DNA from 2 places in the Pantoea sp. nfd-35 genome. Region 1 is predicted to be linked to the other one. Evidence: predicted binding sites of a transcription regulator. Region 1 holds the regulator's gene; the other holds the start of a gene.
What was found. The regulator PurR, encoded in region 1, represses purine synthesis genes. The targets are predictions, from matches to a motif close to CANGCAAACGTTTGCNTG.
Positions count from the first base shown of each region.

Region 2: purL (phosphoribosylformylglycinamidine synthase) is a predicted target of PurR. The motif match lies at 1,924-1,941, and genes of this name have one in related genera.

Region 1 is NZ_CP122403.1:2,484,747-2,491,989, reverse strand. It holds gene punR (DNA-binding transcriptional activator PunR) at 1-775, shown strand, start outside; gene purR (HTH-type transcriptional repressor PurR) at 772-1,797, opposite strand; gene cydH (cytochrome bd-I oxidase subunit CydH) at 2,078-2,167, shown strand; gene P9J57_RS11575 (C40 family peptidase) at 2,232-3,053, opposite strand; gene P9J57_RS11570 (Grx4 family monothiol glutaredoxin) at 3,418-3,753, shown strand; gene rnt (ribonuclease T) at 3,799-4,470, opposite strand; gene gloA (lactoylglutathione lyase) at 4,590-4,997, opposite strand; gene nemA (alkene reductase) at 5,108-6,205, opposite strand; gene P9J57_RS11550 (TetR/AcrR family transcriptional regulator) at 6,252-6,854, opposite strand; gene P9J57_RS11545 (DUF1289 domain-containing protein) at 7,030-7,243, shown strand, end outside.
Region 2 is NZ_CP122403.1:1,162,162-1,169,404, reverse strand. It holds gene purL (phosphoribosylformylglycinamidine synthase) at 1-1,836, opposite strand, end outside; gene mltF (membrane-bound lytic murein transglycosylase MltF) at 2,104-3,561, shown strand; gene tadA (tRNA adenosine(34) deaminase TadA) at 3,558-4,052, opposite strand; gene yfhb (phosphatidylglycerophosphatase C) at 4,126-4,764, opposite strand; gene P9J57_RS05580 (MurR/RpiR family transcriptional regulator) at 4,920-5,759, shown strand; gene P9J57_RS05575 (YfhL family 4Fe-4S dicluster ferredoxin) at 6,090-6,338, shown strand; gene acpS (holo-ACP synthase) at 6,335-6,715, opposite strand; gene pdxJ (pyridoxine 5'-phosphate synthase) at 6,715-7,243, opposite strand, start outside.

The DNA of each region.
Region 1 (7,243 bases):
GGCGGTACCGCTGTTTGAACGGCAGCACCGGGAGGTTGTTTTGACACCTGCGGGCGAACATTTTGTGCGAGAAGGCCGCAGCGTCATCAAAAAAATGGATGCCACGCGCCGTCAGTGCCAGCAACTGGCCAACGGCTGGCGAGGGCAAATCGCGATTGCGGTGGACTGCATTGTGAAACCGCACCGAACCCGTCAGTTCGTCAGGGATTTCTATCGCCACTTTCCGGATATGGAGCTTCACATCAGTTATGAAGTGTTTAACGGCGTATGGGATGCGCTGGCTGACGGAAGAGTCGAGGTCGCAATAGGCGCGACTCAGGCGATTCCGGTGGGCGGGCGGTTTGCTTTCCGCGATATGGGAACCCTGAACTGGCGCTGCATCGTCGCGCGGGAACATCCGTTAACCCAGGTCGCCCGGCTGGATGATGAGGCGTTGCGCAACTGGCCTTCGCTGGTGCTGGAAGACACCTCGCGCGCGTTACCGCGCCGTATGACCTGGGCTCTGGATAATCAACGCCGACTGGTGGTGCCTGAATGGCAGACCGGGCTGGACTGCGTCCGGGCCGGGCTGTGCGTCGCAATGGTGCCGGGGCACTTAGCCCGCCCGCTACTGGACAGCGGCGAAGTGACTGAACTTAACTTGCCCCAGCCTTTTCCAGAAAGTCCCTGCTGCGTCAGTTGGGCGGAAGATCGCGCATCACCGGCATTGGGCTGGTTGCTCAATTACCTGGGTGATGCGCAAACGCTCAATCAGGAGTGGTTGAGCGAGGATTAGCGACGGTAGTCGCGATAGGGACCGTAGCCTACAGAGCGTCGCTCAATCAGTGTCGGATGCACTTCGATGGTTTGCGACTCTTCACGCTTGCTGGTAATGCGGTCCAGCAGCATCTCCAGAGCCTTCTCCCCCAGTTGCGCTTTTGGCTGGTGCACGGTAGTCAGTGCAGGCGTGAAATAGCGTGCGTTGCGCACATTATCGTAGCCAATCACCGAAATATCCTGCGGGACGCGCAGGCCCATTTCATCGGCGGCACAGATAGCGCCCATGGCCATAATATCGCCACCGCAGAACACCGCGCTTGGGCGCTGCTTCTGCGACAGAATTTGCTGCATAGCCTGATACCCGGATTCAGGCTCGAAATCGCCCTGCACAATCCACTCTGAACGCGGCTGAATACCGGCTTCTTCCAGCGCCTTGAGGAAACCGGCATGACGGCCACCACCGGTGTTACGTTCCATTTGCCCTGGAATGGCGCCAATATCGCGATGCCCGCGTTCGATGAGGTAGCGGCCGGCCAGATAACCGCCCTGAAACGCATTATCCAGCACCGTGTCAGTAAAATCGGCACGGGATTCGCCCCAGTCCATGACCACCATGGGAATATTGCGGTTGGCTTCCAGCATTTGCAGCAAATCATCCGGGTACTCAGAACACATGACCAGCAGCCCATCGACGCGCTTCTGCGCCATCATCGAGAGGTAGGCACGCTGTTTTTGCAGGTCGTTATGCGCGTTGCCTAAAATCAGGGTGTAGCCTTTATCAAAGCAGTGATTCTCCACGGCTTCAATAATTTCAGCGAAATAGGGCGCCTCGCTGGAGGTGGCCAAAAGGCCCAGCGTTTTGGTGTGATTCACCTTCAGGCTGCGTGCTACGGCGCTGGGTGAATAATGTAATTCCCGAATCGCTTCCCAGACCGCTTCGCGGGTATCTTCTGCGACAAAGCGCGTCTTATTGATGACGTGAGAAACGGTTGTGGTAGAGACGCCTGCACGTTTCGCCACATCTTTAATTGTTGCCATGAAAATCGAACTCCCGGGCTTATCTAACCTGTTGATAAGCATGTTGTTAAACGTTTGCGTCAGCGGACGGTTATTTCTGCAAAAAAATCGTTTTTCTGACCGGTTATGGGGCATCGGGGCAGGAAATAACGGTTGAAAAGGGTGCTGACGCAACCGATGTTGCGCGCTGTTGCGCAACAAAGAGGGGATTCTAACAAGGCTGCGCGGATAAAACGAGATTTTTACCCACGCGTGTGGGAAAATGCTTAACCCCTACTAAAATTGTGCCTAAGGAGTTGTGATGAGTACCGATCTGAAACTGTCATTGATGACCACGGCGGCTGCACTGTTGATGATTATTGCGTTCAGCTTTACCGCCATTCTGAACTAATAAAAAAGCCGGGAAGGTTTCCCTGTCCCGGCTGCGTTCCGTCGGTATGACGGAGGAGTGACGTTTAGCGAACGGTTTTTGGCGTCATGACGCGACGCGCACCAATATAGTGGCGCTGCCAGTAATCTTCGCTTAACGCACTGATTTGAATGTCCTTTCCGGTACGCGGTGACTGAATAAATTTACCGTTACCCAGGTAAACACCCACGTGGTCGGCCGTGCCACGTCCGTTGATGCGGAAAAACACCAGATCGCCTTTCTCCAGCGCTTCCCGATTCACCGGCGCGGCATCCCGCAGGTGATACATTTCATTTGCAGTACGCGGAATTTTAAATTTCACCACATCTTTGTAGGCGTACCACACCAGGCCGCTGCAGTCGAAACCGGTATGCGGCGATTTTCCGCCCCACTGGTAGCGCTTGCCCAGCTGTCCCATCAGTTTTGCCATCGCCGTTTCACGTGCTTTTTGATAGCGCTGACGGTGTGCGTTGCTCATTTTGATGGTGCCGGTATCCTTGCTGTCCGCTTTCGCCACCTTCACCGCGCGTTGATGACCATAGCGTTTCTTGCTGGTGGCGTTGGCGGCCACTTTTTTGGTGAGCTTCTTGTGTGAATCAGTCGCTTTGGTCAGGGTTTTGTGAGAGGCAACCGCGTGAGAGGGATTTTTACTGGTTTTAAGCGTTTTGCTGGATTTCTGCTCTGCGGAGGAACGGCTTTTTTTCGCCGACGCTTTAACCGTGCGTCGCTTGCGCCGCTCATCTTCGCGCGCACTTTTTTTCTCTACCTTATGCAAGCTGGCCTTAACCGGCGCCTGCGGTGATGCAGAGGCGACGTTAAAGAACAGTTGCGCAAAAGCCAGAATAAGAAGCGTAATAATTGAACGCATAGTCCGTTTACTGGTTAAGCTGTCAGGTTCAACAGATATCTGACAAGGTTAAGAAAAATCTGATCAACGATCAGCGCCGAAGACATTCTAGTCCAGTTTTTTTTAAAACAGTAAGTCCTTTTTTTATTAATTAATAACTTGGGTAAAAAGCAGGCATAAATAAGCAATTTCAGCAGGTTAACTCAGCAAAATTATTGCAAATTATTAATGCATTCACCTTTTGGGTCCCGATGAGCGGGTGGATAGCGCGCAAGCGGACTTAACAAACATGGCGGTTTGCCCTAACGGGAAGAAAATCTCATTTTCAGTCCTGAAGGGAAGTCGCTACAATAAAGAAACACGAAGTGACGAATTAAGGAAGGCAATAATGAGTACTGTAGAAAAAATTCAGCGCCAGATCGCAGAAAACCCGATCCTGCTGTACATGAAAGGTTCGCCGAAACTGCCAAGCTGCGGTTTCTCTGCCCAGGCGGTTCAGGCGCTGTCTGCCTGTGGTGAGCGCTTCGCTTACGTGGATATTCTGCAGAACCCGGATATTCGCGCAGAGCTGCCAAAGTATGCTAACTGGCCAACCTTCCCTCAGCTGTGGGTCGATGGCGAACTGGTTGGCGGCTGCGACATTATTGTTGAGATGTTCCAGCGTGGCGAATTACAACCGCTGGTCAAAGAAACCGCTGAGAAGTTTAAAGAAGCGGAATAATAAAAAAGGCCGACATCGTCGGCCTTTTCTTCGTTTAACGGGCGTTTACTCCGCCGCGCCCTGATCTTCTGTTGCTTCTTCCGCTAGAGCCAGCGGCCAGCCTCCCAGACGTTTCCAGCGATTGACCAGTTCGCAGAACAGCGTGGCCGTTTGCTGCGTGTCATACAGCGCAGAGTGCGCCTGACTGCTGTCAAATTCCATCCCGGCCGCTTTGCAGGCTTTGGCCAGTACCGTCTGACCCAGCACTAACCCGCTCAGAGCGGCCGTGTCGAAAGTGGCAAAAGGATGAAACGGATTCCGTTTCAGGCTGGCGCGTTCGGCGGCGGCATTCATAAAATTAAGATCGAAGGTGGCATTATGCGCCACCATGATCGCGCGATTGCACCCGGTATCTTTAATGCCTTTGCGCACCAGTTTAAAAATGGCATGCAAGGCTTCGTATTCGCTCACCGCGCCCCGTAACGGATTGCTGGGATCGATGCCGGTAAAGGCAAGGGCTTCCGGATGCAGCAGAGCGCCGACAAAAGGTTCAACATGAAAATGCAGTGTCTGGTCGTGATGAAGCCAACCCTCGTCATCCATTTTCAGCGTAATGGCCGCGACTTCCAGCAGCGCATCGGTTTGCGCATTGAAGCCCGCCGTTTCCACATCGATAACCACGGGATAGAAACCACGAAAGCGTTGATTGAGTGCGTTGGGGGAAGACGATTCAGACATCAGGATCTCATTGCAGAAAAAGGGCAGCGCGTAGTATGCCAAAAAAGCGCCCCGTCTGCAGCAGGTACAGGTAAGGGAAGCAAGAATCAGCCCGCGTTGCGCGGGCTGATGTTGACGGCTTAGCTGCCGAGGCCGTGTCCGGCATGTTTATTTTCGATCAGTTCGATTTTATAACCGTCTGGATCTTCAACAAAGGCAATGATCGTGGTGCCACCTTTGACCGGGCCGGCTTCACGCGTCACGTTACCGCCGTCGTTACGGATGCGCTCGCAGGTTGCGGCAACATCATCAACGCCCAACGCGATGTGACCATAAGCGTTACCGAGATCGTAGCTGTCAACGCCCCAATTGTAGGTCAGCTCAATAACGGCACCTTCGCTCTCTTCGGTGTAGCCCACAAACGCCAGGGTATATTTATATTCAGCGTTTTCGCTTTGGCGCAGCAGGCGCATGCCCAGCACGCGAGTGTAAAAATCAATGGAGCGTTGCAAATCGCCAACGCGCAGCATGGTATGAAGTAAACGCATAGCTTCCTCTTTTGAAAAACGTCATCCCCGGATGACACAAACACTCAGTATAGCGACGATAATCGCCAAAGAATAACCGCAGCCGTGAAAGACTCACGGCTGCCTGCGTTTTACAGTGCAGGATAGTCAGTATAGCCTTCAGCGCCGCCACCGTAGAAGGATTCGGGACGCTGTGGATTCAGTGGTGCATCTTGTTGTAAACGCTGGGCCAGATCCGGGTTAGCGATGTAATCCCGACCAAAGGCAACGGCATCGATCAAGCCGCGGCTGATAAGATCATCCGCTTTCTCAACGGTGTAAGCGCCAGCGCCAATAATTACGCCCGGGAAGGTATCACGGACTTTCTGACGGAAGGCGTCGCTGTAAGGTGTACCGCCTGCCCAGTCAGGTTCTGACATATGCAGATAGGCAATCTTGCGTTTCGCCAGTTCAGCGATGTACCACAGTGCATCTTCTTCTTCGTTCGGGCCATTATCCAGGTTCTGGAAGCTGCCGACAGGAGAGACACGGATACCAACACGATCCGCTGACCAGTTGGCAATCGCGGCATCGACCACTTCAAGCGCAAAACGTCCGCGTTTCTCAACGCTGCCGCCGTACTCATCGGTACGCTGATTCGAGGACGGTGACAGGAACTGGTGCATCAGATAGCCGTGAGCGGAGTGCAGTTCCAGCATGTCGAAGTCTGCTTCCCGCGCATTGGCAGCGGCCTGACCAAAATCGGCAACGATTTGCTGAATTTCACTGATGCTCAGTTCGCGCGGCACTGAGGTATCTTCGCGATACACGCTGCCGTCTTCGGCACGCAGGGAGGTACGTGTGCCTGCGGGAATCGCCGAAGGCGCAACCGGCGCTTTACCTTCCGGCTGGACGCTGTTGTGTGAAATACGGCCGGTGTGCCACAGCTGTACGGCACTGTGTCCGCCTGCCTGGTGAATACCTTCGTTGATATTTTTCCACGCGGCGATTTGCGGCTGGGTGTGTAAACCCGGCGCACCCGCATAACCTTTGGCCTGGAAAGAAATCTGGGTAGCTTCGGTAATAATCAGGCCCGCCCCGGCGCGCTGACGATAGTATTCGGCCATCAACGGCGTCGGGATATCGCCTGGCTCAATGCTACGCAAGCGTGTCAGCGGGGCCATAAAGACACGATTAGGCACGGTAATTGCGCCAACTTTTAGCGGACGAAACAGCTGAGTACTCGCCATAATAACTCCTTTTAAGTAGACCGGTCGTCTACAAATTGTGGTTTTTTTAAACCAGTGGCGCTTTCAGCCACTGTTCGATGGTAATAAACGCCAGCCGCAGGGGCTGTGCCTTACGGGAAAGCTTGCTTTGCAAACTGGCACCGAGCCACAAGACATAGAGTAGCTCTGCCAGCTGTTCAGGCGGATGCGGCAATATCAGTCCTTCTTCCTGCTGTGCCGTCGTTAAGGCGCGGCTATAAGCCGCGATAACATGACTGGCACCGTGCTGCAGGGCACCGCGCATGGGTTCAGACAGGTCACAAACTTCAGCCGACAGTTTCACACTCAGACAACCGACGATGTGCCCCTGTTGTTCAAACACCGCAAGCGCATGTCTGAAATGGTCTAACAATCGTTCTCTCACCGTGCCCGCTGGCTGAGACAACTGTTGCTCTACCTCATGCAGGTAGCGGACAAAGTAGCGCTCAAGCAGGGCAACGCCAAACGCTTCTTTTGACGGGAAATAGTAATAAAACGACCCTTTCGGAATGGCCGCCTGTGTCAGCAGCTGACTCAGCCCCATGGCGGTAAATCCGCGCTGCAGGCAAAGCTTCTCGCCCGTTATCAGCAGGTGTTCACGTGTTTCATGACGTTGTGGCATCTTGTTCATGGGGTTTATCCTGGTAGACCAATCGGTCTAATGCAAATTTTAATCGCGGGACAGGCACAGAGTGTTAAATCATCACGTATTGAAAGTGAATAAATTGTTCGTGTTGTGATTATTTCTTGCACAATCGCACCAGTCTGTCTTCAATAGAGGGATGCACGTTTTAGCGGGGGCAGTTGTGGCAGAGCAGCTTGAGTTTTTTCCGGTTCCCAGTCCATGCCGGAGTATTTGTCAGACAGATTCACGTGGCTATTGTCTCGGTTGCCTGCGCAGCCGCGACGAGCGTTTTAACTGGATGCGCTATACCGACAGCCAGAAACGTGACGTGCTGCGCCTTTGCCATCAGCGCCGCCTGCGTATGCTGCGTCAGCAGCATAAGGATGAGCCTCAGG
Region 2 (7,243 bases), 1.3 Mb from region 1:
CATTTTCGGGGTTTTGCCCAGCAGGACGTCCAGCGGCATATCAATCGGGCTGTTATCAAAGTGGCTGTCGTTCAGGGTCAGGTGCTGCTCTTCAGTGGCTTCACCAATCACCGCATACGGCGCACGTTCGCGCTGACAAATGGCAGCAAACTCGGCCAGCTTTTCAGGGGCAACGGCCATCACATAGCGCTCTTGTGATTCGTTACACCAGACTTCAAGCGGGCTCATTCCCGGTTCATCACTCAGGATGTCGCGCAGGTTGAAGCGACCGCCGCGTCCACCGTCGCTGACCAGTTCCGGCATGGCGTTGGACAGGCCGCCCGCGCCCACATCGTGGATAAACAGAATCGGGTTGTCATCGCCCCGTTGCCAGCAACGGTCGATCACTTCCTGGCAGCGACGCTCCATTTCAGGGTTGTCACGCTGCACCGATGCAAAGTCGAGATCCGCATCGGACTGGCCTGATGCCATGGATGATGCCGCACCGCCGCCCAGGCCGATATTCATCGCCGGCCCGCCCAGCACGACCAGTTTGGCCCCGACGGTGATTTCACCTTTCTGAACGTGGTCCGCACGAATGTTTCCGATGCCGCCAGCCAGCATAATGGGCTTGTGGTAGCCGCGCAGTTCAGTCCCGTTGTGGCTGTTAACCTGCTCTTCATAGGTCCGGAAGTAGCCGTTTAAGGCCGGACGACCAAATTCGTTGTTAAAGGCTGCGCCGCCCAGTGGGCCTTCGGTCATAATATCCAGCGCGCTGACGATGCGCGCTGGCTTGCCAAAATCCTCCTCCCAGGGCTGTTCGAAGCCGGGGATGCGCAGGTTCGACACCGAGAACCCGACCAGGCCCGCTTTCGGCTTGGCACCGCGCCCCGTGGCACCTTCATCACGAATTTCACCGCCGGAGCCGGTTGCCGCGCCAGGCCAGGGCGAAATCGCGGTTGGGTGGTTGTGCGTTTCAACCTTCATCAGAATGTGCGCGGCTTCCTGGTGATAGGCGTACTCACCCTTTTCTGCGTCCGCGAAGAAGCGACCGACCTCCGAGCCTTCCATTACCGCCGCGTTATCTTTATAGGCTGACAGAACATAATCCGGCGTTTGCTCGAAGGTGTTCTTAATCATTTTAAACAGTGATTTAGGCTGTTTTTCGCCGTCGATGATCCAGTCAGCGTTAAAGATTTTGTGGCGACAGTGCTCAGAGTTCGCCTGGGCAAACATATAAAGTTCAATGTCGTTCGGATTGCGTCCCAGCCGGGTAAAGGCCGCCAGCAGGTAGTCAATTTCATCGTCGGCCAGCGCCAGGCCGAGCGTCATATTGGCCTGAACCAGCGCCTGACGGCCCTCACCCAGCACATCAACGCTTTTGACCGGCTGAGGTTCATGGTGAGCAAACAGCTGCTCAGCCTCGCTGAAATCGCTGTAAACCGTTTCCATCATGCGGTCGTGCAGCAGTGCGGAGAGCGTTTGCCATTGGCTTTCAGAAAGCTGAGGTGCCTGGACATAAAAGGCCATGCCTCGTTCCAGACGACGCACCTGCGACAGATCGCAGTTATGAGCAATGTCTGTGGCTTTTGATGACCACGGCGATATCGTACCAGGACGTGGCGTGACCAGAATTAAACGCCCTTGTGGCGCATGTTCAGCGAGAGAAGGACCGTACTTGAGCAGGCGCTGCAGACGGGATTTTTCATCCTCACTCAGCGGCGCGCTGACATCGGCAAAATGGACGTACTCAGCGTAAATATCACTCACCGGCAGATGAGCGTCCTGAAAGCGGGCCAGCAATTTGTTTACACGAAATGCCGACAGGGCGGGCGAACCACGCAGAATTTCCATCATAAGATCTCTCGTCTTCGAAGCGCCGGGCGACGCTTCATTGGGCGCAACAGGGGAAAACGGGGCGTATTATAAAGAAACCCACTCCGCGACGAAACCGTTTGCGCAAAATTTATGGCCATCAAGATTTGCCTGAAATTTGCGCAAAAATTGCTTTATAAGTTGCTCTGCCGGTGTTTGTTGCGCAAAATGCCCCTCGCTCTGGGAGTTAAAACAAGATCAATACTGCCTTAAAAGACAGAGGCCTTGGAGCCATCGAGAGATAACTATTTGAAACGCCTAAAATTTAATTATCTGGTTATCGGTCTGCTTACCGTGCTGCTGGCTCTGGCACTGTGGCCGTCTATTCCCTGGTACGGGGGAGGACAAGATACGATTTCACAGATTAAATCACGGGGAGTGCTACGCGTCAGTACCGTAAACTCGCCGTTGACTTACTACACCGTGAATAAAGCACCGGCCGGGATGGACTACGAGCTGGCGAAGCGTTTTGCCGATTATCTGGGCGTTAAGCTTGATATAACGGTGCGCGCCAACCTCAGCGATCTGTTCGATGCGCTCGACGACGGCAAAGCGGATCTGCTGGCGGCAGGTCTGATTTATAACGATGAGCGTTTGTCGCGTTATCAGATCGGTCCGGGCTACTACAGCGTTTCGCAGCAGCTGGTCTATCGCGTGGACAAACCGCGGCCAAAAAACCTGGGTGACTTAAAGGGGCGGCTGGTTGTTGCCTCTGGATCGGCTTATCTGTCGACGCTTAAAAACGCCCGGGCGAATCACTATCCCGATCTCGACTGGGCCATTTCGACCGATCAAAGTCCGAAAGCCCTGCTGGAAGCCGTGGCTGAGGGCAAGCTGGATTATACGATTGGCGATTCCGTGACGATTGCCCTGCTTCAGCGCATTCATCCCCAACTGGCTGTGGCTTTCGACGTCACCGATGAAGAACCGGTAACGTGGTATTTACCGCACGAAAGCGATGACAGCCTGAACGCCGCCATGCTGGATTTCTTTAACAGCATGGGAGAAGAAGGGGCGATGGCAAGACTTGAAGAGAAATATCTCGGTCACGTCGGCACCTTCGACTACGTGGATACCCGCACCTTCCTGCGCTCCATTGATAACGTGCTGCCCGATATAAAACCCCTGTTTGAAAAGTACGCCAAAAATATCGACTGGCGGCTGCTGGCGGCGATCTCCTATCAGGAGTCGCACTGGAATCCGCAGGCGACGTCGCCTACCGGCGTCCGCGGCATGATGATGTTAACGCGGAATACCGCTGACAGCGTTGACGTAGGTGACCGTACCGATCCTGAGCAGAGCATCCGTGGCGGCAGCGAGTATCTGCAAAACATGATGGAAAAGGTGCCACAAACGATTCCGGAAGATGAGCGTATCTGGTTTGCCCTGGCGGCCTATAACATGGGCTATGCGCATATGCTGGATGTGCGTAAGCTCACGGCTAAACAGGGTGGAAATCCCGACAGCTGGGCAGATGTTAAACTGCGGCTACCCATGTTGAGCCAGAAGCGCTACTACTCACAAACCACCTATGGCTATGCACGCGGGCAGGAAGCCTATAATTACGTGGAGAATATCCGCAAATATGAAATTAGCCTGGTGGGCTATTTGCAGGAGCAGGAAAAACGCATTGCCCAACAGGCGGCCCTGGAGGCAGAGCTGGGCAAAGGTTATCCTGCCGTCACGCCTGAGGTGGCAATGAATTAACTTTCGCGCTGCGCCTGACGCAACGCTTTTTGTTGCTGGCGGCGCATGCGGAAAAAGTCGCTCAGCATTGCCGCGCACTCCTCTTCCAGCACTCCCTGATGCAGCGCCACCTGATGATTCATTCCCGGATGTCCCAGAATATCAATCAGTGAGCCGGCTGCGCCGGTTTTCACATCGTGCGCGCCATAAACCAGACGGCCAATGCGACTGTGCACCATCGCGCCCGCACACATAATGCAGGGTTCCAGCGTGACGTAAAGCGTGGTATTGAGCAGGCGATAATTCTCCAGCACTTTCCCGCCCTGACGTAAGGCCATGATCTCCGCATGGGCGGTGGGATCGTGCTGCCCGATAGGCCGGTTCCAGCCCTCGCCTATCACCCGATCGCCCTGAACCAGCACCGCACCGACCGGCACCTCGCCCTGCTCCCATGCGCGCTGCGCCAGCGTAAGCGCCCGGCGCATCCAGTATTCATCTTGTTCTTGAGTCACGCAGACCACTCCCGGCAGCAAAAAAGCGGCGCATTATAACCATCGAATCCGTAAAACCGAAGCGTGACAGCGGTTATTCCAGCTGTTGTAATTCGCCACCCGGGGTGACGCGCCAGCGATGCTGGCAGAAGAACAGCAGCGGGTTATCCTGTTTGCTGTCGCTGTAACCGCTATACAGCTGTAAGGGCGTGCCGATTTGCTCTTCAAGCTGCACCACTTTTTCATGGCCGAGACAGCGCATTTTCAATATGCGTCCGCCTAAACCGGGCTGCATCTGGCTGGCGATGAGCTTCACCCTTGGTAGAAATGCGGAGTCGTAATAGACCTGCTCCACCAGCGACTGCGGTGAGCCCGTAATCAGCCATACATCGGCATCATCGCTACTAAGGTATTCACTGAGTCGTTTCTGCACCACGGGAAATGCTTTAACGCGTTGTCGAAACCACTGCGCGAATTCGGCTTCCAGCCGCAGCAGTGTGGCTTCAGAGCGGCCAAAGGTGATCGACCACAGCAGCAAACTCATCGGCCAGCGCGCGGCGCGTCCCTTAAACAATAAACCCGCGCCCACAACCGGCAGCAACGGCACCACCAGCAGCAGATTAAGCGGCTTGCGGCGCAGCAGATAGCGCATGAAGGTGCCAAACATGTCCTGTTGGTGCAATGTGCCATCAAGGTCGAAAAACACCACGCGACGTTGTATATCGTTGGTCAAACAACACTCCTTTTTACCTAATTGGCATCAACAGCCTCTATTGTAGTCATCTTCGTCCAACGAGGCGATGGCTGTCATTTTTTATTCCAGTGACTACAATGCGCATAGAATCATTTATTCCATGCGGAACATCCGCTAAATCATAAGGATTGAGCATGAGTTCATTGCTGCGCATTCGCCAGCTTTATCCCTCTCTGGCGCTGAACGAGCGTCGGCTGGCGGATTTTTTACTGTCACAACCGGATCGGGCACGGCATCTGAGTTCACAAAAGCTGGCGGAAGAATCCGGGGTCAGCCAGTCGAGCGTGGTTAAATTCGCACAAAAACTGGGATACAAAGGCTTTCCGGCTCTTAAGCTGGCGCTGAGTGAATCGCTGGCGGATAAAGATGCCATCACCGTGCACAACCAGATCCTGAGCGACGATCCGCTCAAAGCCGTGGGTGAAAAATTACTCACGGAGAAGCTCTCTGCGATTCGCGCCACGCTGGATATCAACAGTGAAGAGAAATTAAACGCCGTCCTGCAGTTGCTCAAGCGCGCACGCCGCATTTTGCTGGTCGGCATTGGCGCGTCCGGCCTGGTGGCAAAGGATTTTTCATGGAAGCTGATGAAAATTGGTATCAATGCGGTGGCGGAACAGGATATGCACGCGCTGCTGGCCAGTGTTCAGGCCATGTCATCTGGCGATGTGCTGCTGGCGATCTCCTACACCGGCGAACGACGTGAAATCAACCTTGCCGCTCAGGAAGCCGTTCGCGTAGGGGCGGATGTGCTGGCCTTTACCGGTTTTACGCCTAACACATTGCAGCAGTGCGCCACCCATTGCCTGTACACCGTGGCAGAAGAGCAGAGCACGCGCAGCGCCGCCATCTCATCTACCACCGCGCAGCTGGCGTTGACCGACCTGCTGTTTATGGCCCTGGTGCAGAACGATCCTGAGCGAGCATCCAGCCATATTCGTCACAGCGAAGCTCTGGTTAAGAAACTGATCTAGGCAGGGCGAATCGACATAACCGGACAAGAGGCCAGCCAGGCTGGCCTCAATGCTCAAGTGCTGAATGGCGCATTGCGGTTGCAATAACGCGCTGAGCGGCGAGATAAACACGGCGGCAACAACACTTCGTTTACCTGCATCATTTTTGTGATAAACAAAATATGCTACTGTCCTGCCGGCTGTCAGCAGGTGAAAAACAGCCAGAGTAAGGACGTCTCGCTGCCCTGTTTGGGACCGAACGTCTGAAGTAAGGTGCTGGCCCGTTCTCTGCGATGAACGTTGCCCGATACAGCAGCACGACCACAACGATGCCTTGATTAAGAAGCCGCGATGTCTCTACTGATTACCGAACGATGCATTAACTGCGATATGTGCGAACCTGAATGCCCGAACCAGGCGATTGCGATGGGTGAGGCAATCTATGAAATTGATGTGAGTCGCTGCACGGAGTGCGTGGGTCATTACGATCTTCCAACCTGTCAGCGCGTTTGCCCGATTGATAACACGATCGTCATTGATCCACAGCACATCGAATCACGCGATGCGCTGTGGGATAAGTTTGTGCAGCTGCACGGTTAACTTTCGATGATCACCGTTGCGCAAGCATAGTGACGCTCATCTGCCAGCGTGACATGCACATGCTGCACGCCAAGACGTTGCGCCACCTCGGCGGCATGATCGAAGAAACGCAGCAGCGGTTTACCCAGCGCGTCGTTATAAACTTCGAACTGGTTAAAAGCCAGCCCGCCCCGAATGCCGGTACCAAAGGCTTTTGCCGCCGCCTCTTTAACCGCAAAACGTTTGGCCAGGAAACGAACCGGCTGACGGTGCTGTTGATATTGCTGCCACTCGGCCTCGCTCAGGACACGCCGCGCCAGACGATCGCCTGAACGTGAAATCACATCGGCAATGCGTTCTATTTCGACGATATCGCTGCCCAGTCCCAGGATAGCCATTAGCGACGCGCTTCTCGCAGCAGTGCTTTCATGGCTTTCACCGCCTCAGGCAGACCACTCATCACGGCACGTCCAATAATCGCATGACCGATATTCAGCTCATGCATTTCCGGCAGGGCGGCGATTGGCAGTACGTTGTGGTAAGTCAGCCCATGACCGGCGTTAACTTTTAACCCACGGCTGGCAGCAAAGGTGGCGGCCTGACGGATACGTGCCAGCTCAGCGTCGCGCGCTGGGCCTTCAGGCGCTTCAGCATAGGCACCGGTATGAATTTCAATATAGGGCGCGCCGCTGGTCACCGCCGCCTCGATTTGGCGGTGATCGGGATCGATAAACAGGGACACCAGAATGCCCGCTTCGCTGAGCTGTTTCACCGCGGCGTTCAGCTTCTCCTGCTGGCCCGCGACGTCCAGTCCGCCTTCGGTGGTGACTTCCTCGCGCTTTTCCGGCACCAGGCAGCAGAAATGCGGTTTGATTTCACAGGCGATAGCCAGCATCTCCTCGGTCACGGCCATTTCGAGATTCATG